Regions from separate parts of the Shewanella sp. VK101 genome, predicted to be linked through region 3. Evidence: predicted binding sites of a transcription regulator. Region 3 holds the regulator's gene; each other region holds the start of a gene.
What was found. Region 3 encodes ArgR, which controls arginine synthesis, uptake and breakdown. Its sites were predicted from a motif close to ANTGAATANNTATTCANT; they were not measured.

Region 1: ACSHSR_RS06980 (OadG family transporter subunit) is a predicted target of ArgR. The motif match lies at 3,453-3,470, and genes of this name have one in related genera.
Region 2: argA (amino-acid N-acetyltransferase) is a predicted target of ArgR. The motif match lies at 4,449-4,466, and genes of this name have one in related genera.
Region 4: ACSHSR_RS06130 (YjiH family protein) is a predicted target of ArgR. The motif match lies at 2,713-2,730, and genes of this name have one in related genera.

Annotation. Positions count from the first base shown of each region.
Region 1 covers NZ_CM151402.1:1,541,613-1,547,568, forward strand. The annotation lists gene alaS (alanine--tRNA ligase) at 1-447, shown strand, start outside; gene ACSHSR_RS06930 (aspartate kinase) at 470-1,708, shown strand; gene csrA (carbon storage regulator CsrA) at 1,825-2,022, shown strand; tRNA gene ACSHSR_RS06940 (tRNA-Ser) at 2,227-2,318, shown strand; tRNA gene ACSHSR_RS06945 (tRNA-Arg) at 2,337-2,413, shown strand; tRNA gene ACSHSR_RS06950 (tRNA-Arg) at 2,445-2,521, shown strand; tRNA gene ACSHSR_RS06955 (tRNA-Arg) at 2,551-2,627, shown strand; tRNA gene ACSHSR_RS06960 (tRNA-Arg) at 2,671-2,747, shown strand; tRNA gene ACSHSR_RS06965 (tRNA-Arg) at 2,778-2,854, shown strand; tRNA gene ACSHSR_RS06970 (tRNA-Ser) at 2,863-2,954, shown strand; tRNA gene ACSHSR_RS06975 (tRNA-Arg) at 3,001-3,077, shown strand; gene ACSHSR_RS06980 (OadG family transporter subunit) at 3,742-4,008, shown strand; gene oadA (sodium-extruding oxaloacetate decarboxylase subunit alpha) at 4,035-5,834, shown strand; gene ACSHSR_RS06990 (sodium ion-translocating decarboxylase subunit beta) at 5,844-5,956, shown strand, end outside.
Region 2 covers NZ_CM151402.1:419,831-425,786, reverse strand. The annotation lists gene recQ (DNA helicase RecQ) at 1-697, opposite strand, end outside; gene ACSHSR_RS02015 (thioesterase family protein) at 902-1,366, shown strand; gene rarD (EamA family transporter RarD) at 1,473-2,357, shown strand; gene ACSHSR_RS02005 (PH domain-containing protein) at 2,411-2,941, opposite strand; gene argA (amino-acid N-acetyltransferase) at 3,057-4,376, opposite strand; gene rpmG (50S ribosomal protein L33) at 4,858-5,031, opposite strand; gene rpmB (50S ribosomal protein L28) at 5,038-5,274, opposite strand; gene radC (RadC family protein) at 5,397-5,956, opposite strand, start outside.
Region 3 covers NZ_CM151402.1:1,128,821-1,134,776, forward strand. The annotation lists gene ACSHSR_RS05070 (ABC transporter permease) at 1-324, shown strand, start outside; gene ACSHSR_RS05075 (ABC transporter ATP-binding protein) at 321-1,364, shown strand; gene ggt (gamma-glutamyltransferase) at 1,637-3,280, shown strand; gene ACSHSR_RS05085 (Dyp-type peroxidase) at 3,379-4,314, shown strand; gene argR (transcriptional regulator ArgR) at 4,375-4,845, opposite strand; gene mdh (malate dehydrogenase) at 5,131-5,956, shown strand, end outside.
Region 4 covers NZ_CM151402.1:1,352,839-1,358,794, forward strand. The annotation lists gene ACSHSR_RS06125 (two-component regulator propeller domain-containing protein) at 1-1,142, opposite strand, end outside; gene ACSHSR_RS06130 (YjiH family protein) at 1,282-2,559, opposite strand; gene ACSHSR_RS06135 (methyl-accepting chemotaxis protein) at 2,933-4,477, opposite strand; gene ACSHSR_RS06140 (DUF998 domain-containing protein) at 4,994-5,701, shown strand; gene ACSHSR_RS06145 (U32 family peptidase) at 5,777-5,956, opposite strand, start outside.

The DNA.
Region 1 (5,956 bases), 410 kb from region 3:
GTAGCCAAGCTTAAGGCGCAGTTGGAGCGTAGCCGCCAACTGGAAAAAGAGATTGCTCAACTCAAAGACAAACTGGCCGCCGCGGCCAGTGCCGATATGATTTCCGATGCGCAAGAGATTGCCGGAGTCAAGGTGTTGGTGAAACAGGTCGAAGGCATTGACCCTGGCTCTCTGCGTGGTCTGCAGGACGAGCTCAAGCAGAAGCTGCAATCTGGCATAGTGGTGCTGGGTCTGGCTCATGGCGACAAAGTAAACCTTATCGCCGGGGTAACTAAAGACTTGACCGCTAAGGTGAAGGCCGGTGAATTGGTGGCCATGGTGGCTGCGCAGGTTGGTGGCAAGGGCGGTGGCCGTCCCGATATGGCTCAGGCTGGTGGTAGTGAAGTTGCCAACTTGCCTCAGGCATTGGCATCGGTAACGCCTTGGCTGACTGAACGTCTGGCATAATTTCGCCACCAACGAGGTCTATGTGACACAAGAAGTACGTTCAGGCAGTAACGAGCGACTGTATGTCAAAAAGTTCGGCGGCACCTCGGTAGGCTCCATTGAGCGTATCGAGGTGATTGCCGAGCAGATTGCCAAAGCTCAATTGAGCGGCGAGCATCAGGTGTTGGTGCTCTCTGCCATGGCTGGTGAAACCAACCGTTTGTTTGCACTGGCGGGGCAGATTGACCCCGATGCATCGGCGCGGGAGATGGACATGCTGGTCTCCACCGGCGAGCAGGTGAGTATTGCGCTGATGGCGATGGCGTTGGCAAAACGTGGCGTCAAGGCCAAGTCGCTCAATGCCGCCCAGGTGCAAATCCACACCAATAGCCAGTTTGGCCGTGCCAGTATCGAACGAGTTGACGTTCAGTATCTGCTGGAATTGCTGGCCCAGGGAATTATCCCGATAGTGGCCGGCTTCCAGGGTCGGGATCAATTCGGGGAAGTGACCACTCTTGGGCGCGGAGGCTCGGATACCACTGCTGTGGCATTGGCTGCCGCGCTCAAGGCGCAGGAATGTCAAATTTTTACCGATGTGGCTGGTGTCTATACCACAGATCCCAATATTGAACCGAGCGCACAAAAGCTTGATGCCATCAGTTTCGAAGAGATGCTGGAGATGGCTCGGTTGGGAGCCAAGGTGTTGCACCCGGATTCAGTCTCTTATGCCGAGCGCTTTCGGGTTCCCTTGCGGGTGCTTTCCAGCTTTGAACCTGGCAGTGGCACCCTGATCCGTTTCGATGCCTGTGAAGACAAGAGTAATCAAGTAGCGGGTATCGCTTGCAGTAAAGGGCAGGCGATGCTGAGTCTGAGTCGCACCGACGATTCACCGGACCCCTTTGCGGCAGTATTTTCACTGCTGGCCGAAAATGGTGTGGAAGTGGATCTGGTGACCAAGGCGGGTACAGATGACAGCGTCAGCTTTACCTTGGATGCCAGCAGGCTCCCTTGGGCGTTAAAGGCGCTCGATGAACCGGAACTTGGAACATCGTTTGGCCCATTGGTGTTTGAAAAAGCCCTGGCAAAAGTGTCTGTAATAGGTGCCGGCGTGCATCGCAGGGCCGAGGCAACCGCCAAGGTGTTTGATATCTTGGGGAATGAAGGAATTCATGTTAAGTTGATGGCAACATCAGAGATAAAGCTGTCAGTGGTAATAGATGAATCGGATTTACACAGGGCAGTTCGGGTGTTACATCACGCTTTTGAACTAAATAAGGTGTAATTAAACAACGGATTTAGTATTGAATACTATTAATTTGTACTAAGCTCACCTTATAATAATGGTTACGACGGATGAGCGCCGTGTGTAGAAGATATGGAAACTAGAGGAGCAATCGAATGCTGATTTTGACTCGTCGTGTTGGCGAAACACTGATGATTGGTGACGAGGTCACAGTGACAGTGCTGGGTGTGAAGGGGAATCAGGTACGTATAGGTGTGAATGCACCCAAAGAAGTTTCTGTGCACCGTGAAGAGATTTATCAGCGTATTCAGTCTGAGAAAACAGGAACACCTTCTGAAGGTGGTAACTTCTGAGGCGACATAAAGTGAACCTCCGTCAGGAATAGAAGAGTCAGTTTTTAAACTGGCTTTTTTATTTTCTGGAGCCGGAAAACCCTTGATAGCACAGGATTTGCGCGTTATTTAGGTCAGGTGATTAAAAACAGGACAAACGGAAAAGGTTTCGGAAAAAGGGTTTGACTTATTTTCTTCAAACAGTAATATGTGCGCCAAGAAAACGGAGAGGTGGCCGAGTGGCCGAAGGCGCTCCCCTGCTAAGGGAGTATGGGCTTTATCTCCCATCGAGGGTTCGAATCCCTCCTTCTCCGCCATTTCTTAACGTAAAATATGCGCATGTAGCTCAGCTGGATAGAGTACCTGGCTACGAACCAGGCGGTCGGAGGTTCGACTCCTTCCATGCGCACCATTTTCCGTTTTAGCAGTAAAGAATACAATTCGCGCATGTAGCTCAGCTGGATAGAGTACCTGGCTACGAACCAGGCGGTCGGAGGTTCGACTCCTTCCATGCGCGCCACTTCTGCTTTAGTTTTTCAAGATGATCAAGCGCATGTAGCTCAGCTGGATAGAGTACCTGGCTACGAACCAGGCGGTCGGAGGTTCGACTCCTTCCATGCGCACCATCTGGAACCTTAAAGGCTGCTAAGAAAAATTGATTATCTGAAAGCGCATGTAGCTCAGCTGGATAGAGTACCTGGCTACGAACCAGGCGGTCGGAGGTTCGACTCCTTCCATGCGCACCAGATATCAAGTAATGTACGCAATAGATTTAAGCGCATGTAGCTCAGCTGGATAGAGTACCTGGCTACGAACCAGGCGGTCGGAGGTTCGACTCCTTCCATGCGCACCAATTTATGCGGAGAGGTGGCCGAGTGGCCGAAGGCGCTCCCCTGCTAAGGGAGTATGGGCTTTATCTCCCATCGAGGGTTCGAATCCCTCCTTCTCCGCCATTCTTTACTATACTCTGAGAGCCAAGCTTTCTGAGTTCCGGATTAAGCGCATGTAGCTCAGCTGGATAGAGTACCTGGCTACGAACCAGGCGGTCGGAGGTTCGACTCCTTCCATGCGCGCCAAATAGCAAAGAAGTAAGACGCCCCGCAATAGCGGGGCGTTTTGCTATCTGTTTCTTACTCGCCTGCAATTTCCTAGCTATCCACCGTGCCTTATCCGTAAGCTTGATACAGAGACACAGGTCCACTGAAAGTCCGGGATGTAACAAGTTCTGGATAGAGAACCTATTTTCATCATCAAGTACCATGCTTTGCTCTTCATATGACCTTTCCCCCGAATTTAAGACAATTTTATCGCTTATGGCGAACACATCCGGGAAAGGCTTTAAAACCATTTGTATTCACAAGTCCCCTATGTTGAAACTTGCCACCCTTGCCGGCATTCGCGATATCATCTTCCCTTCATTTTGGTTTGAGTTTTGGTTTTTCATCAAAAATATTAAATAAATATTTATGAATCATCATTCTCTATGAGGTTTTATTGATTTGTTTTGGTATGACCAATTTACATTGAGGAAGGTTTTTTGTTATAGATTGGTTATCGCTTTTGACCTAAGTCACATGGTTAGGTGCAACTTGGCCTGTTAGGCTAAAACAAGCAGTGATTGAAAATCGCCTTTTTTCGCATATTTACCATTATTGTCCGGCTGGGGTGCCATGTTCTGTCATCTCAGACCAGACTTAGACATGGAAAGGCCTGCCGTGCCATTAACAAAATGAGGAAGATATGATGTCGCTTTCTGAGCAACTCGTGGAAGCTGTGGGGATTATGCTGCTTGGTATGGGGCTGGTTTATCTGTTCTTGGGGCTGCTGATCTTGGGGATCCGGATATCGGCCCATTATTTGGCACCTAAACCCAGCTTGGAGGATAAGAACCAAACTCAGGAAAGGGCCAAGGCACAATCCGCAGTCGTCGCCCAGACAGGTGCACCAACGCCGCAACAGCTGGCAGCCATTAGTTGTGCCATTCACCAATACCGAAAACAGGCTTAATTGCCGCAATCTGATGGATAAAAAAGATGAGTAAAGCTTTAGCATTAACCGACGTTGTCCTGCGGGATGCCCACCAGTCATTGTTGGCAACCAGAATGCGTATCGAAGATATGTTGCCGATTGCATCCAAGTTGGACAGTGTCGGCTTTTGGTCCCTGGAGTCCTGGGGCGGTGCAACCTTTGATGCCTGTATCCGTTATCTGGGTGAAGATCCCTGGGAGCGGATCCGGGCGCTGAAACAAGCCATGCCCAACACCCCGCAGCAGATGTTATTGAGAGGGCAAAATCTGCTGGGTTATCGCCATTACAGTGACGACTTGGTGACCCGGTTTGTGGAGCGCGCCCATGACAGCGGGGTCGATGTATTCCGGGTGTTCGATGCCATGAATGATGTGCGCAACTTGCAAGCCGCGCTGAAAGCCGTGATTGATGTTGGCGCTCATGCCCAGGGCACAATTTCTTACACCACAAGCCCCGTACATACACTGCAAACCTGGTTGACCATGGCCAAGCAATTGGAAGATATGGGCTGCCATTCACTCTGTATCAAGGACATGGCCGGTTTGCTCAAGCCGATGGAGGCATTTGAGCTAATAAGCCGCTTGAAGTCGGAAACCGATCTCTTGATCACCATGCAGTGCCATGCCACTACAGGGTTATCAACCGCAACCTATCAAAAGGCGATTGAGGCAGGTATTGATGTTCTGGATACTGCCATTTCTTCCATGAGCCAAACCTATGGTCACAGTGCCACCGAAACCTTGGTTGCCATGGTTGAAGATACCGATAGGGCAACAGGCTATGACTTGACGCTGCTGGAGGAGATTGCCGCCTATTTCCGTGAAGTCAGAAAAAAATATGCCCGTTTTGAAGGGGCACTAAAAGGCATAGATTCACGTATCCTGCGAGCTCAAGTGCCGGGTGGCATGCTGACCAATATGGAAAACCAGCTCAGAGAGCAGGGCGCCGAGGACAAGCTGGATCTGGTGCTCGAGGAGATCCCAAGAGTGCGGGAAGATCTGGGTTTTATTCCACTGGTGACTCCCACCTCCCAGATTGTCGGTACTCAGGCGGTAATCAATGTGCTCATGGGCGAGCGCTATAAGTCGCTGACCAAGGAGACGGAAGGTGTACTCAAGGGCGAATATGGCGCCACCCCGGCCAAGGTGAACAGTGAATTGCAACAGCGGGTGTTGCAGGGGGCCGAGCCTGTCAGTTGCCGCCCGGCCGATCTGCTCGCGCCTGAGCTTGAACATCTGCGGGCCGAACTGGCCGAAAAAGCGTTGGCGCAAGGTTTGAGCCTCAGCGAAGAGCGCGACGATGATGTGCTGACTCATGCGCTGTTCCCGCAAATCGGCCTGCAGTTTATTAAGAACCGTGGCAATCCAGCGGCATTTGAACCCAAGCCAGAATTGGAAGCTCCTCTGTCACAAACAACTCAAACCAAGGCTGCCACCGGTGGGCGTCAGCCGGAGGTTTATACCGTGGATGTGCAGGGCCAGCGCTTTGTGGTGCAGGTCAGTGAGGGCGGTGATATCAGTCAGGTAGCGCCTTTGCCGGTGGCAGAGCCGCAGGCTGCTCCTGTGCAGGCTCCTGCTGTTGCCTCTGGGCCGGAACTGGAGATGAGTGCGCCGCTTTCCGGCAATATCTTCAAGGTACAGGTGGCTGCCGGAGACAGCGTTCGCGCCGGTGATGTCGTTATCATACTCGAGGCGATGAAGATGGAAACTGAGATCCGGGCTCAGGCCGATGGTGTAGTCAGCCGCATCCTGGTCAAGGAAGGTGATGCCGTCAGCGTCGGTACCAAGTTGCTGGCACTGGCCTAAGGAGCGATGATGGACGGTTTACTCGCTTTTTGGTCTGAGACGGGAATAGCGCATTTTACCTGGCCACAGGCCTTGATGATGTTGGTCGGTGCCTTGCTGTTGTATCTGGCAATAATACGCAA
Region 2 (5,956 bases), 710 kb from region 3:
GGCTGGAGCAATAAACAATCCCGGCGGCGCCGTTTTGCGCGGCGATAAACTGGCGCAATTGATTGGCGGCGTTAAGCTTTTCCGCCACTGTGTAGCGAATATTCGGCCTATCAAAGCTGGAAAGAAGCACATAGGGGGCGATATTGAGCCGCTGGCAGATATCATCCCGGGTCGCCTTATCGGCGGTGGCGGTCAGCGCCATTACAGGCACGCCGGGAAACAGCTGTTTCAGGCGGCCAAGCTGGGCATATTCGGGGCGAAAATCATGGCCCCACTGGCTGATACAGTGCGCCTCATCCACGGCAAACATCGACAGCTGCAGGGATTGCAGCCGCTCAATAAACTCATGCTGCAGCAAGCGCTCCGGCGAGACATACAGCAGGCGGATCTCCCCCTGATGCAACTGGCGCAGCACCTTGAGGCTCTGCTCCCTGGGCAAGGATGAGTTGAGATAAGCAGCATTGACCCCAGTCTGCAGCAGGCTGTCGACCTGATCTTTCATCAGGGAGATCAGCGGCGAAACCACCAGGGTCAGCCCTGGCATCAACAATGCGGGCAGTTGGTAACACAGACTCTTGCCGCCGCCGGTGGGCATGATCACCATGCAGTCTTCCCCGGCCATCACACGTTCAATCACCTGGCGCTGCCCTTCACGGAAAGTGCGGTAGCCAAATACCTGCTGCAAGGCTTGCTGCATAGGGTCTTGGGGATGATTTAGGCTCTCGGGAGCGATACTCAGCGGCTGATCCATGACTGTCTGTGTCCAAAGAAGAGGCCGCTATTCTAAATGAAGCCAACACCAGAGTGCCAGCCAAGAGGGGATTTTTCCGCCCGGACTAGGCAAACGGCCATATTAGCGTTAGATTGATTGCTCTAAAAAACAACAACAGCAGGAAGCCCTATGAGCCAGGACATTCAAGCCGAGGTACTCGCCAAGGTAGCAGAAGTATTTGATAAACATGTGCCTTTTCACAATCTTCTCGGCCTTGGGATCCGCCGATACGACGCCTCTGGTGTCGAAGTGGAGATCAAAATGAAGCCGGAGCTAATCGGCAACATACATCAAAAAATACTCCATGGCGGGGTTACCGCAACCGTGCTGGATGTGGTTGGCGGCCTAACGGCATTCTCCGGCTTAGTTATCAGTCGCGACAACTGGACAGTGGAGCAGCTGCAACAGCGACTGCAAACCCTGAGCACCATAGATCTCAGGATCGACTATCTGCGCCCCGGCTGGGGAGAAGTCTTCAGCGGCACAGGAACAGTGATCCGTGCCGGCAACAGGGTCTCTGTCTGTCGAATGGAGCTGCATAATGAAAAAGGCAGCCATATCGCTTTTGGTACAGGGACTTACATGGTCGGCTGAGTAGCTGTTTAAAACTCAAACACTGAATCTGTTGTCGATAACTTGAGCCGAGGGGCTTTGCCCCCTACAATCGCCCTTCTCTCCTTTTCGTCATTGTGTAGTACCTATGCCTGAAACCGAATACCGCAAGGGGGTCATTCTCGCCCTTTGCGCCTATATTTTTTGGGGCTTTGCGCCGCTGTACTTCAAGTTGTTGCATCATGTCTCGGCCCCCGAGATCCTGCTGCACCGCATCATCTGGTCCTTCGTCTTTATGGGGATCCTGATGCAGTTTATCGGTGGTTTCGGACAGCTCAGGCTGTTGCTCAAGCGCCCGAAACAGTTGGCGGTACTGCTGCTGACTTCGATTCTTATCGCCGGCAACTGGCTGCTGTTTATCTGGGCGGTCAACAATGATCATATGCTGGATGCCAGCCTGGGCTACTTTATCAACCCGCTGTTCAATGTGTTGCTCGGCATGCTGTTTCTGGGGGAGCGGCTCGGGAGACTGCAATGGGTGGCGGTAACGCTTGCCGCCGCCGGGGTGGTGATCCAGCTGGTTTCTTTCGGCTCGATTCCGCTGGTATCCCTGGGGCTCGCAGCCTCCTTCGGTTTCTACGCCCTGCTGCGCAAGAAGGTCAATGTCGACGCCAAGACTGGCCTTTTGGTCGAAACTGCAGTGTTAATGCCGGCAGCGCTGGGCTTTTTACTGCTGGGCACCGGTGAAGCCGGCGCCAATATGCTCAGCAACAGTTGGGATCTCAACCTGCTGCTGATGGCCGCCGGTATCATCACTACCATCCCCTTGCTGTGCTTTGCCGGTGCAGCAGTGCGGATCCCGCTGATCATGCTGGGCTTCTTCCAGTACATAGGCCCAAGCATCATGTTTATCATGGCAGTGACCCTGTTCGATGAACCCTTCGATATCGAAAAGAGTATTACCTTCGGCTTTATTTGGGCCGCCCTGGTGGTGTTTACTTTGGATATGCTGCGAAAACGCTCTCGCAGGTAACAAACACAACCGGGCCGGATGGAGTTTCCGGGCCGGTTGGCAATATTCAACGTTTATCCCGGCTGGTTCTGTCCCAGTCCCTTAAGCAAACTCTCCGCCTCGGGCATACTCAGCAGCAGGCTGTAACCAAGGTCGGTCGGCAGTAACAAGACGCTATCTTTTTCCGTCAGAACCACAAACGCTTTGCTGCCATCGTTGAGCCGATACCACCCCAGGGTGTAACCGGGCAGACCTATGCCCTGGGTACGCATGCCAAGCCTGGGGCCGCTGGCATCGCCGAGATTAATCACTTTCGCCTCTGAGAAAAGCAGATGCTCTGGAGCCAGGCTCTGGCCGTAGAATGGCACCTCGACCACCAGGCTTTGAGCCGTCAATTCCACCTTGGATGCCTGCGCCTGCCAAAATACCCACACAGATCCCGCCAGTGTTACCAACAGCAAACCCGAGGCGGCGCTCTTGGCCGTTGCCGGCATCTTCCGAATGCGGATCAGCAGCAAGATGGCAGCCAACATCAGTATCAAGGCGATAAAACTGCCACTGGCGATGCCGGTCAATGGCGCCAACTCGTAACTTCCACTGTTCATCTCTTGCTCCTTAATGGATAGGCATAAGTGGGCTTAGCTTAGGAGTTAAAGACATAATATGTCAACAAATGGAATATACCTGCTTACAAAAAGCCCCGCTGAGCGGGGCTGGTTTTTACAGGTCAAGCGCCAAAATTTTGGAGCGACGCTGGTAGTTATAGAGCTGCTTCTTCTTATTCGGCAAGGCATCGACCTCCACCAGCTCAAAGCCGTGTTCCAGGAACCAGTGAATGCTGCGGGTCGTCAGCGCAAACAGCCTGGAATAACCACGCACCTTGGCCTGGCCTATGATGTTCTGCAACAGCAGGCTACCGCGATCGGCGTCGCGATAGTCAGGATGCACCACCAGACAGGCAAACTCGCCGGCGTTGTCCTCTTCAAAGGGATAGAGCGCCGCGCAGCCTATCACCAGGCCATCACGCTCAATCAGCATAAACTGCTCTATTTCTATCTCCAGTTGCTCACGGGAGCGACGCACCAGGATCCCCTGCTCTTCCAGCGGGCGGATCAGGTTGAGTATGCCGCCAATATCGGCAATGGATGCGCGCCGCAAGCGCTCGGCACTCTCTGTGACTATCTGGGTACCTATGCCCTCACGGGAGAAGAGTTCCTGCAACAGGGCACCATCTTCCAGATAGCTGACCAGATGGCAACGGGGCACACCGCTGCGACAGGCATCAATACTGGCCTTGAGAAATGCCATGGTGCCGACACAGCCTTCACCCTGGCCGACCAGTTTATCGAGAATTTTTTGGGCATCGTTGGGCATCAGCTCGGCAATCACATCACCGTTGCGATCCAAAATACCATTCTGGGAGCTGAAGCCTATCATCTTGTCGGCCTTGAGCTTGATAGCCACCTGAGTCGCCACTTCTTCGGCGGTGAGGTTAAAGCTCTCGCCAGTGACTGAAGCCGCTATCGGCCCCATCAGGATAATGCAGTTGTTTTCCATCTGCCGTTTGAGTCCCTGAACATCGATACGACGCACCTTGCCTGAGAGGCAATAGTCAATACCATTGTCGACCCCCAAAGGCTGGGCGATGACAAAGTTACCACTGACCACGTTGATCTGTGCGCCCTGCATCGGCGTGTTCGACAGGCTCATGGACAACCTGGCTGTAATATCAAACTGCAAAGAACCGGCTACCTGCTTAATGACCTTGAGAGTGGCTTCATCGGTGATCCGCACGCCTTGATGGTAGGCAGGCTCAATCTGATTGTTAGCCAAGGCTTCGTCTATCTGTGGCCGGGCGCCATAGACCAATACCACCTTGATCCCCAGGCTATGCAGCAGAGCAACATCATTGATGATGGAGCGAAACTTAGGCTGAGCCAACGCCTCACCCCCCAACATCACCACAAATGTCTTGCCCCTGTGAGCATTGACATAGGGAGCAGAATGACGAAAACCATCAACCAATTCTGTGGTACGCACCTTGGGATTTACCTCACATTCGTTAAAGCCGACATAAAATGAATGCCACCTCCGTGGCACGGACAACATAATAATGCATTTAAATTCACTTAAAAAGAATTTATTTGCACAAATACTTATTTTAAATCTCTAACTATTCACATGAAGGGTAAGCTATATCCTGCATCTTCCCCCCTGAGACTCAAACCGAGTAAATATTCGCCGCTGCGGTTCAAGTGATTGCATAGAAAGGTATAGCAGGGATCTGTTTAGAAAGTATGAATCCACCTGAACCGCAGAAGGCCAGCAGCCGGATCCTTACGCGGAATAACTCAGGGCTAAAATGGGTTGAAGGTGATAGAGGCAGTTGCTTGGTGACTGAGGAGATAAGCTTAAGGGCAACGAGAGCCAAACCGGCTCGACTACGGCCGCGGCGGCTAAATTCAAATCAAAAAAAAGCCCCTGCGAGAGGGGCTTTCCAAGAATTCAAATACCAAGTGAATTACTTGATTTTGGCTTCTTTGTAGATAACGTGCTGACGAACTACGGGATCAAACTTTTTGATCTCCATTTTCTCAGGCATGTTACGCTTGTTCTTGTCGGTAGTGTAGAAGTGACCAGTCTTGGCGCTTGAAACCAGCTTGATCTTCTCACGATTGCCTTTAGCTTTAGCCATTTTCTATTACACCTTCTCGCCACGGGCACGAAGTTCAGCAACAACGACTTCGATACCTTTCTTGTCGATAATGCGCATACCCTTGGTAGAAACGCGCAATTGTACGAAACGCTTTTCGTCTTCTAACCAGAAACGGTGGTTCTGCAGGTTAGGTAAAAAACGACGACGAGTTGCGTTTTTTGCGTGCGAACGGTTGTTACCAACCATTGGTCGCTTGCCAGTAACTTGGCATACTCTTGACATGTCAATCTTCTCCAAAAAACAATTTTAACGCTCGAGCATTAATGTACCTCGTATGGCCGTCGCCCGAGGCACAAAGAGGGCGCATGTTATACAGGATAACTGAGGAAAGATCAAGCGATGGATCAATCCATCCATCCGCGTTCTGCGAAGGAAACTATCTCGCAATCCCCTACAACCATATGATCCAGAAGTGAAACATCTATGGTTGCGAGCGCACATTTCAACCGCTCAGTAATTCGCCTGTCAGCCTGGCTGGGCTCAGCCACGCCGGACGGGTGATTATGGCAAACTATGACCGCCGCGGCCTGTTTTTCCAGCACCAGCCTAACCACCTCTCGTGGGTAGACAGATGCAGAGTCCAGGGTGCCATGGAATAATTCCACGAATTGGATCACTCGGTGCTGGCTGTCCAGCAACAGAATCGCAAACACCTCGGTGGCACGGTCTGCTAATTGTCTCATTAAATAGTCGCGAGTCAAATCCGGATTTGTCAAAACCGCCCCTCTTTGCAGCTTTTCCCGGGAAATTCGCCTCGAAAGTTCAGCAGCCGCCTGCAATTGGGTATATTTTACCGGTCCCATTCCCGGAATTCGGGCAACCTGATTCAGTGGTGCCACCAAGAGTTGCCGCAGTGAACCGAATGCCGCGAGCAAATCTCTGGCCAATTCGACCGCACTCTGCC
Region 3 (5,956 bases):
AGTTACAAACGGCTGTCGCCTTCTCTCGACATGGCGGCCATCAGCCTGGGCAAGACACCGGGTAAAGTACTGGCATTAATCCATCTGCCATTGCTGCGCAGCGGTATTTTTGCGGCTCTGCTACTGGTATTTATCGAGGCGATGAAAGAGTTGCCGGCTGCCTTGCTGCTAAGCCCTGTCGGGTTTCACAACCTGGCTACCCAAGTGTTCCAATACGTCTCCGATGAGCAGTTGGAGCAGGGGGCGCTGGCGGCTATTGTCATTGTGTTGGTGGGGCTGGTGCCCTTGATTTATCTCAACCGTTCGCTGGAGCAAAACAACTGATGTCGACCCTGAGTGTCAAGCAACTCCACAGCCATTATGGCGCCCAACAGGTGCTCAAAGGGCTGAGCATTACCTTGCAAGCCGGTGAAATTGCCGCCCTGCTCGGACCCAGTGGTTGTGGCAAAACGACCTTGCTCAGAGCCATTGCCGGACTGCAGCCGGTCTCCGCCGGTGAAATTCATATCAGCGGCAGTGCAGTAACCACGGATAAGCTGCAGGTTCCGGGAGAGGAGCGTGGCGTGGGGATGATCTTTCAGGACTATGCCCTGTTTCCCCACTTGACGGTCGCGCAGAATATCCTCTTTGGTGTCAAGGGATTGAATAAGGCGCAGCGTCTGAGCAGACTTGAGGAGATGTTGGATCTGGTCAAGCTCCCGGGGCTTGCTGAACGTTATCCCCACGAGTTGTCCGGTGGTCAACAGCAAAGGGTGTCGATTGCCAGGGCGCTTGCCTATGAGCCTGAACTGCTGTTGTTGGATGAACCCTTCTCCAACATAGATGCCCAGGTACGTGGCGAGCTGATGTTGGAGATTCGCGCGATCCTCAAGAGCCGTAACGTCAGCGCCGTATTTGTGACCCACAGTAAGGATGAAGCCTTTGTTTTTGCCGATACCCTGGCGCTGTTTGAAGATGGAAAAATAGTGCAGCAAGGCAGTGCTGAAACTCTCTATGCCAACCCGGTCAATCGCTATGTGGCGGACTTTCTCGGCAGCGGTAATTATCTTAAGGCCCTGGTCAGCTGCGAACACTGTGTCGATACTCAAATCGGTCGACTTAAAAGCTCTTTGCCCCATGGTTTGCCACTGAACTGGCAGGGCGAGTTGTTGCTGCGGCCACAGCAGTTGGAGTTACGACCCGACGAACAGGGCCTGGCCGTGGTTACCGAGCGGCGTTTTCTGGGCAATGTTTGCCATTATGATGTGCAGCAAGAGGGCGTCATACTCGAGGTTCGTAGTCATCAGGTACAGTTTTCTCCAGGGCAGAGAGTCAGGCTGTCGGCACTGGAACATCCGTTGGTGTTGTTCGGTAATGGCTGTTAACAACAATTGTTTCATAAGTTTGCTGTGGGTGATAATTTGTTTGTCTCTGTGTTATACCAAGCAATCGGTTTGATTGAACTCATCATAGGTATTCACTGAACCCCGGACTCGCCCATGCGCCGCTCCGGGATGAGAGCGGAGGCGAGATGCATAACTACAGCAATAATAAAATGCAGGACGCACAAGGGATACGGAATATCAGCAACAACTCATGTCGTCAGCTGTTACTCGGCGTCATCGGGAGTTTGGCTGTTTTCTGCAGCACGGGAAGCATGGCGATGGACAGAATCACGGGCGCGGCCTTTGCGAGCCGCTCTGAAGTCTATGCGGTCAATGGCATGGCGGCAACCAGCCAACCACTGGCGACTCAGGTGGCGGTCGATATTCTTAAGCAAGGAGGCAGTGCCGTAGATGCCGCTATTGCTGCCAATGCCATGCTGGGGTTGGTTGAGCCTACGGGTTCAGGCATAGGCGGCGATCTTTTTGCCATTGTCTGGAGCGCCAAAGAGCAGCGGCTCTATGGGCTCAATGCGTCTGGCCGCAGTCCGGCTTCTTTGACGCTGGAGATGCTCAAGGCCAAAGGGCTTGAGCATCTGCCGCCTTATGGGCCTTTGCCCGTATCCGTGCCCGGTGCCGTGGATGGCTGGTATGAACTGCATGACAAGTTCGGCAAATTGCCCATGAAGGATAACCTGGCACCGGCTATTCATTATGCCCGTGAAGGATTTCCGGTTTCCGAGCTCATAGCCTTCTATCTGGCTCGCAGCGGTGACAAGCTGGCCAAATACCCGGGGTTTAAAGAAACCTATATGCCAGGCGGCCGCATGCCGGCCGTCGGTGAATTGTTTCGAAACCCAGCTTTGGCAAACAGCTATGAAAAAATTGCCAAGGGGGGCCGGGATGTCTTTTACAAAGGAGAGATAGCCCGCAGTATTGCCGCTTATATGCAACAACAGGGCGGTTATCTTTCCTATGAAGATCTCGCTTCTCACAAGAGTGAGTGGGTCGAGCCTGTATCGGTTAATTATCGGGGCTATGATATCTGGGAGCTGCCGCCCAACGGCCAGGGAATAGCGGCACTGCAGATCCTTAAAACCCTGGAGCCATTTAATCTCAAGGCCATGGGGCTGGACAGCGCCGAATATGTGCATCATTTCGTGGAAGCAAAAAAGCTGGCGTTTGCCGACCGAGCCAAGTTCTACGCCGACATGGACTTTGCCAAAGTGCCGGTAGCCTCACTTATCTCCAAAGAATACAACTACGCCAGAGCCAAGCTTATCGATGCTGACAAAGCCGCCGCCAGTGTTGAGCCGGGTAATCCCAATCTTTTACACGGTGATACCATCTATCTCACTACCGCTGATAAAGAAGGCAATATGGTGTCTCTCATCCAGAGCAATTATCGTGGCATGGGCTCAGGCATGACGCCTCCGGATTTGGGATTTGTGTTACAGGACAGGGGCCAGCTGTTTGATCTCACTCCCGGGCGTGCTAACTCCTATGCACCGGGTAAGAGACCGTTTCATACCATAATTCCGGCCTTTGTCACCAAAGATGGCAAGCCTTGGCTCAGCTTTGGCGTCATGGGGGGAGCCACCCAACCCCAGATGCACGCTCAGATCATGATTAATCTGATTGATTTTGGCCTCAACCTGCAGGAGGCGGGCGATGCTCCAAGAATACTGCATACAGGTTCTAGCCAACCGACCGGCGAGCAGATGACAGATGGCGGTTATATCAGTCTCGAGTCGGGCTTTTCCATGGAGACCCGCCGTGAGCTGATGAAAAAGGGGCATACTTTGAGTGATTCTCTCGGAGCTTTTGGTGGTTATCAGGCCATAGGCGTCAATGTTGAAAGCGGCGTTTATCGGGGAGCGTCCGAGTCCCGAAAAGACGGGCAGGCATCAGGTTATTGAAAGCAATCGGCAAAAACGTGCGTGAGCTAATTCAAATTAATGCTCAAGTTGCGGATAATAAGGCCGAAGATGAATTAATCTGAAAGGGTAGATTGCAAATGGATACACAGGTTATGCCACGGGAACAACTGGGAATCTGCGCTGAGGGAAATCTGCACAGCGTTTATCTGATGTTCAATGCCAACGAAGGCGGGGAGTCACAACTGCGTCCTTGCCTGGCCAATGTCGCCCAGTATTTGTATGAGCTGGCAGATCAGTATGCCGACAGTGCCTTTAACGCCTTTGTGGCGATTGGTGCCAACTTTTGGGATCACCTCTATCCGGGAAGCAGACCGGCTGAACTCAGGCCATTCCCTGCGATGGAGTCGGGTAACCGGGATGCGCCTGCGATAGAGTTCGATATTTTTATTCACCTGCGTTGTGATCGCCTGGATATTCTTCATCTGGTAGCCAATGAGGTCAACGAAATGCTGGAAGGGTTGGCTGAACTGGAAGAGGAGGAGCGCGGGTTCCGCTTTATGGACAGCCGCGATCTGACCGGTTTTGTCGATGGCACAGAAAACCCCAAGGGCAGAGGCCGTCAAGCTGTGGCCCTGGTAGGTGATGAAGACGATGCATTTCGCGGCGGTAGCTACATTCATGTACAGAAATATGTCCATAATCTGAGTAAGTGGCACAGACTGCCGCAGAAAAAGCAGGAAGACATCATAGGCCGCACCAAGCAGGACAACATAGAGTACGCCTCGGAAGACAAACCGCTGACGGCACATATCAAGCGGGTAAATCTCAAGTATGACAATGGTGAGTCGATGGAGATCCTGCGTCAGAGCATGCCCTATGGTTCTGTAAAACAGCAGGGTTTGATGTTTATTTCCACCTGTAAGACACCTAACCATTTTGAAAAGATGCTTCACAGTATGGTTTTCGGTGACGGAGAAGGACACCATGATCACCTGATGCACTTTACTCAGGCGGTAACTGGTTCCTCTTTCTTTGCCCCATCTCTGGATTTCATGATCCAGTTTGATGATTAATAGCGCGATAAAAACAAAAACGCCCCTCATTGAAGGGCGTTTTTTTATGGCATTTTCAACTCAGTCTGTGTAATTGAACAGCGACTTCACTGTTTCCAGGGTTTCATCTATGGTCTTGATGCTGGAAGGGCAGATGAAAATAGTATCATCACCGGCGATAGTGCCCAGAATACCTTCTGGCTTGCCGATGGAGTCCAACAGCCTGGCAATTAACTGCGCCGCCCCCGGGCTGGTACGCACCACTATCATGGCTTGGTTATGATCCACATCCAATACCAGATTCTTCAGCGGGCTGCCGGCGGTAGGTACCCCTAGTTCAGCCGGTAAGCAGTAGACCATCTCCTGCTTGGCGTTACGAGTGCGCACGGCACCGAACTTGCTCAGCATGCGCGAGACTTTGGACTGGTTGATATTGGCAAAGCCTTCGGCTTGCAGTGCATTGACTATTTCACTCTGGGAGCCGAAGCGCTCCTCTTTAAGCAGAGCCTTGAAGGTTCTGATTAGCTCATCCTGATTTTTGCTTGCTTGCATTATCTTCTTCTGTCGTTATTCAGAAAATCCCGGTCATTCTGCATATCAAACGGATAAGTGTCAACAAATACCCAAGATGTCTGCATAAAAATGCAATGCAGGTCATTTGGTGGGTAAAAGAAGCCTCAGTGGGCAGTAGAAAATGCTGAAGTTAATTCAGCTTTTGATGAAACAGAGTCATATGACTAAGGGATAATTGCTATTTTTGTGACGATCCTTTAATGTTGCGCCATCACAGAATTAGATCTATGTCACACATAATTCCGAGAATTGACGGAGATAACTATGAAAGTTGCTGTACTTGGTGCTGCTGGTGGTATCGGCCAGGCTCTTGCCCTTCTGTTGAAAACCCAATTGCCTGCCGGCTCTCAGCTGTCACTCTATGATATCGCCCCCGTAACGCCTGGGGTTGCCGTGGATCTGAGTCATATCCCGACAGCAGTTGAAGTTAAAGGTTTTGCCGGTGAAGACCCAACGCCTGCACTGGAAGGTGCCGATGTGGTGCTGATTTCTGCCGGTGTTGCCCGTAAGCCGGGCATGGATCGTTCTGATCTGTTCAATATCAATGCCGGTATCGTCCGTAACCTGATTGAAAAAGTGGCCGCGACTTGTCCCAAGGCGCTGATCGGTATCATCACTAACCCAGTGAACACCACTGTGGCCATTGCTGCTGAAGTACTGAAAAAAGCCGGTGTTTACGACAAGAACCGTCTGTTCGGTGTGACGACTCTCGATGTCATCCGCTCTGAAACCTTTATCGCCGAAGCCAAAGGGCTGAACGTTGCCGATGTTAAAGTCAATGTGATTGGCGGCCACAGCGGTGTGACCATTCTGCCTCTGTTGTCTCAGGTTGAAGGTGTCAGCTTCTCTGATGAAGAAGTTGCTGCCCTGACCAAGCGTATTCAAAACGCTGGTACTGAAGTGGTTGAAGCCAAAGCCGGTGGCGGCAGCGCGACTCTGTCCATGGGCCAGGCCGCTTTCCGTTTCGGTCTGTCGCTGATCCGCGGTCTGCAGGGTGAAGCCAATGTGATCGAGTGCGCCTATGTTGATGGTGGTAGCGAGCACGCTGAATTCTTTGCCCAGCCAGTGGTACTCGGCAAGAATGGTATCG
Region 4 (5,956 bases), 220 kb from region 3:
AGCGGCGAGGGTTTGAAGCCTTGAATTTTGCCCGAGTCAGACTCCAGTGCCTGATAAAGGCCGCTGGCGGTGCCGACCCAGAGTTGCCCCAGATGATCGCGAAAAATCGCTCTGACATCGCCATTACCCAGGTTGTGGTTCTCGAAACTGTTGGGGAGCAGTTTTCCCATGGCTTCCTGATTGAGATCCAGCTTACCGAGACCGGCTCCCTTGGTCGCTATCCAAAGTTGGTTGCTGTCATCCAGATGCAGCGTCTGGATGGTCTTGCCATCGCTGTTTGGTTGCCAAAGAAGCTCCCGGGTTTGAGGTGTAAATCGCAGCAGACCGAGTTTATCCACCGCCAACCAGAGCCGTTGCTGTGGATCCAAAACCATATGCCGAATGCCGGCATCGCCAAGTTGGTTGATGGAGTAAGGCACGGCCTCGGTTCCCAAAGACCAGTGCCAGAGCGTTCCTTTGCTTGCGAGCCATAAACTGCCGTCTTTGGCCTGTATCAGAGACTCTACCGGAGCAGACTGCGGCAATATTGCCATCTGTTGCCAGGACTTGCTGTCATCCAGCTGCCAGAGCGAGTCTCCTGCAAGATACAAGTCGCCGGAAGGTGTTGCATAAAACCTCAGTTGTGAAACGGTATTTGTCTGAAGCTGCTGGCTATCCAGGCGTTGGCGGCGTTTGGGGTCGTAGCGCCAAACCTTTGCATCATCCATCAGCAGCCAGAGCATGCCTTGTTTGTCTTCTGCCAGCTCGCGGATCCCGGTCAGCGGCAGATCGGCTTCGGCACCCAATATTTCAAAGCGGCCACTGTCCGGATGATAAAGATTCAGGCCATCGCTCAAGGTCAGCAGCCACAACTCCTTCTGGCTTGAAAACAACAGTCTTTCAATGTGATTGCCACTAGGGCCGTAGGGAGCGTCCTGCTTACTGTAGATTCTGAAATGTTCGCCATCGAAGCGGTTGAGTCCGGCTTGAGTGGCTATCCACAGGTGACCACGATCGTCTGTGGCGAGGTCATTGACAGTGTTCATCGACAAGCCGTCTTCGGCCTGAAATTGCTCAAGGACGGGGCGATAGCCCAATGACGGTGTCAGGCTATCGAGGCACCAAAGTGCCGTAAAAAGGAGCAGAAACGCAAAGATTTTCACCGAAAAGCCTCAAAAACGGACTTTTTTCAGTGTAGATGCTGGTGGCCGAAATGCGAATTTTGTGAGCACATTCTAGTGCTTAGAAATAAAAAAAGGCCGCATGTAGCGGCCGTTGTGGGGAAGTCCGGCTAAATTGCCCTTAGAACAGTAGATGTGCCATCCCGGCAATCACAGGCAGAGTAACCAGGGTTCGCAGCAGGAAGATGGCAAACAACTCCCAAATTTTCACCGGTATCTTGCTGCCGATAAGCAAGGCACCTACTTCACTCATGTAGATCAATTGGGTGACAGACAGCGCCGCAATCACAAAGCGTGTCATGTCGGATTCTATGCTGGTGGCCAGAATCGAGGGGATAAACATATCGGCAAACCCGACGACTATAGTCTTGGAGGCTTGGGTAGCTTCGGGGATCTGCATCAGTTCCAACAATGGAATAAAAGGCTTACCAAGATAGTTAAATACCGGGGTGTATTCGGCGATGACCAGAGCTATGGTACCTAATGCCATTACGACGGGGAGCACACCGAAGATCATATCGATGACATTTTTCACCCCTTCGGAGAGCACCTTGAATACGCCACCTGTGTGGGACGCCTTGGTGAGCGCCAGATCCAGTCCCCAGGACAGAGAGTTATGACCTGCTGGCAGCGACTCATCATCTTTTTGTCTGGGGCTGCCATCAATATAAACATCCTTCTTGCGCGACAGCGGCGGCAACTTGGGCACTATTATGGCGGCAACAATACCGGCCAGACAGACTGTCAGGTAGAAGGGTACAAACATCGCCTGCAGTTTCACTTGGGTGAGTACCACAAGGGTAAAAGTGATAGAGACTGCCGAGAAGGTGGTGCCGATAACCGCCGCTTCACGCTGGGTATAGAAGCGGTTCTCATACTGTTTACTGGTCAGCAAAATACCAACGCTACCATCCCCGAGCCAGGAGGCCATACAGTCGATGGCGCTGCGTCCCGGCAGGTTGAACACCGGCCGCATCAACTTGGTCAGTAAGGTTCCGAAGAGTTCCAGCAGGCCAAAGTTGAGCAACAAAGGCAGGAACATACCGGCAAAAAAGAATACACAGAACAGCAGTGGCAACAGGCCATTCATCACCAAGGTGCCGGTGGAATCGGCTATGAGCATCTCAGGGCCAACCTGGAAGAAGGTCAGACAGATAAATATGGCGCCCAAAACCCTGACCAAGAGCCAGGCAGGGCTGATATTCAACAGGGAATTGAGAAACTTGCTGCGGCGGATAAAAGCGGGGCGCAGGAGTTTCACCAATACACTGGCCGTGGCGGTAAATACCACTATGGCGCAAATTATGCTGGTCAAATAATCATTGAGCAAATTCTTGAGTTCACCGGCCAACACCGCCACAGGAATGGTCAGTTCGTTGTTATAGCTGATAGGCGTCATAAAGAGTAAGACGCCGAGCAGAGATGGCACCAGGAAGGTGAGTATGGTTGTTATGTTGCGGGGTTGTTTTTCGTCTGCCACGGTTATTACACCCTGAATCTACACTAATTGGATGAGTAACAAAGCTACTCGCCAGGGGCAATATTGGCTCTGAATGCATTTTCATTCAACCGGCCCCCGAATTTAAGGGGGCAAGATTACCCCCTTAGCGCGGCTATGTAAATTCATTCGCTGTCAGTTCTGTCTCTTTGATCACAACAGCATAGTTATTTCCTGTCCTTGCTTAATTATTATTTGAGCAATTCCTTATGAAAAATCCTTCAAAAAGAAATGGTTAGATATTTGTTGCTCAGGCTGAACCTGGGCTTTGGTATCAGCCGAAAGTCTGTCTCAGGTTCAGCGACCTGTCGGCACTGGCCTTTAACTGCAATACGGCTTGCTCAACCTGACACAGGGCGCTGACATTGTCATTGGTGGCGCCGTGAATCGTCTGTATGCCGCCTGCTATCTCTTGCACTACTTGCCCTTGCTGGGTTGCCGCCACGGCGTTTTGTCTGGCGAGATCGTGTATTTCAGCCATCCCCTGATTAACTGTGTTGATGGACTCCACAGCCGACAATGCTTCAGTGGCGCACTCCTGTGCCTGTTGTCTACTGGCTTCCATCTCATTGGCCCACTGGGTCAGCATGCTGAACATGGCCTCTATGCTGGCAGATATACTCTTGGTGGACTGCTGGGTGCGGCCGGATAAGGCTCTGACCTCATCGGCGACCACCGCAAAGCCGCGTCCCTGTTCGCCGGCTCTGGCTGCTTCTATGGCTGCATTGAGAGCCAGCAGGTTGGTTTGGTCGGCAATGGCGTCGATTTCCGACATGGCGTTGGCAACTTGCTGTGCTTCATCGTTCAGGCGTTTGGCATTGGAAGCCGCCCTGGCAACATCATCGGCCAGGTGGAGAATATGTTCACTGTTCTGATGCATCACATCCCGGCTTTGACGACAGAGGCCATAAGCCTCATCTATACGGCCTGAGGTTGCCTGGGTGTTGTCGGCCACCTCACTGATAGTGGCATGCAGTTCTTCGATGGCACTGGCTATCTGCTGCATCTGTTGTTGTTCCAGATCCATGCCGACTCTGGCCTGCTCTGTGGCCACCACCAACTGAGCGGCAATATCATTGGTTTTAAGCGCTTGATCCTGAGTCCGGCCCAAAACGCCCTGAAGCATGGCGGCCTTACGCTGCAACTGAAATTCGAGCACGGATGACGTATCGTGCCCGGCATAGATGAAGCGACTGACAGAGTCGTACTCTTGCTTGAGTGCCATCAATCGTGCCGGAATACGAAAGGCTTCGTCATAGAAGATAGCCAGATTGAGCGCCATCAACATGGCTCCGGCCAACACCACGCCCCAGCCCCAGATATAGCCGCTAAGCAGTAAGCCAGAGCCGGCCATCAGTGCCGAAAGCAAGCGTTTTTGCGTCAGCGTCAGCGGATCTTTGACCCTTTTGCCCTGATTCAGGCGACTGTATACCTTGATGGCCCGTTTGATGGTGCCTTGACTGGGTTTAACCCTGACAGATTGATAACCAATGATTTTTCCCTGCTCAAAGATGGGGGACACGAAAGCATCGACCCAGTAAAAACCACCGTCCTTACAACGGTTTTTGACCAATCCCCGCCAGGAACTGCCGGCCTTGAGGCATTGCCACATTTCGGCAAAGGCCGCCTTGGGCATGTCGGGATGGCGAACCATGTTGTGGCTGTGGCCTAACAGCTCGGCTTCAGAAAAACCCGATATCTCAGCAAAGGCCGGGTTGACGTAAGTGATAACGCCGCGAAGATCTGTGGTGGAAATGAGTTCGTCGGTGGATTGCAGACAGACTTCCCTGTCTGTGGTGGTGGAATTCCTTCTGGACATCTTTAATTCCGGCTCAGAGTTAGTGGCCCGATATTGATTCAGGCCTTATTATCATTTTAAGTGTGATAAGCATAACATTTTTGTGGTTATTTGAGTGAGCGCTTTTTGCAAATTTTTTAGAGGTAAAGCGTTTGCAGGTTATTGATATGTATACTAATTGAAAACTTCGATGGTCAGTGTTTTGGTCGGGATAAAACTCTGTAAACAAGCTATCCAACGGCTGGACACAGTGAAATCTGCTAGCGCTGTATTTTTTCTCCTGGGCGGAACTGTAGTTTCCAGACCCGGCATGATCTTGGTAATCAAGGCTATTGTCATCTCCTGCGGGAGGATATGCCAAAACAGCAAAGGATGGCCGAGGCACCAAAGTGCAATAATTCGACCGGAAGCGAATTTTGTTGTTTAAACTCGGGTAAATAAGCGATCGGTAACGCAAAAAGACCTTGCCCGGGCTTTAAAAAAAAACTGGAGCATGTAAGTTAGACAGCAGAGAATAAATCCGGGGCATACACTGGCATGTTAAGAAGACAGAGACTGGCAAGAATGGCGTTGAGCTTTGGTTTGCTGGGACTCTTTGGACTGCTGCTTGGCCTGGGGTTGGTTATCTGGGGCTATCAGAGCGGCGATGGGCGGGAGTTCAGCCTGCTCAATCACAGCCTGAGTGAGCTGGGCAGTTATGGCCATTCTAAGTTGGCGGTACTGCTCAATGGTGGTTTGTTCTTCGGCAGTTTGAGCCTGGTGCTCTGTTGGTTATTCACCCTGCAGTTGTCTCGCTTATTGAGCGGCCATCTCCTGTATCTCAGCCTGACCCTGACTTGTATGGCCCTGGCCGGTGTTGGCCTGTTTCCCGTCAATGTCTATCACCTTCATATCCTGATGCTGAAGTGGTTCTTTATCTTTGGCTGTATCAGCGTCGGCTGCTACCTGGCTTATCTGCTGCAGCGCCCCTTTGGTGCCGCCACTCTGTGGACTCTGATCCCGGCGCTTATCAGCGGCGTCAGTCTGGGCGCTTTTCTGTTTCTACCGCATCTTGAACTTGGTATTACCGAGGGGGATAACCCCTTTTACCATGAGTTGGTGCTGCAATTACCTCGGCCTGACTTTTGGTGGCCGGCAGTCCTCGAATGGCTGGGGCTCGGCAGCTTTATGCTCTGGGTCTTGTGTTTGTTGCTGTGCACAAAAAAGGCCCCCGATGAACAGGAGCCTGTTGAAAGTCCTTATTGAGGGCCGCCCGGCAGAGACGCTATGGCTTCTTGCTTAGAGGCTTGCTTTAGGGGGAGGCGTTAGTCCCGGGGGCTATCAAAGTCTTTGATAGACCATGCCAGGCGCGCCGTGCCAATATCCATTACAGGCTTCTTTGCCTGTTTCAGCATCGACTTCACTCCCTGCATTTTGCAGTAAAGACTCCGCCAGAGCGATGGAGTCATGGCCATCCGGTGAAACCCTGAACCAGTCAACACTCAAACGTTTCATTTCTGG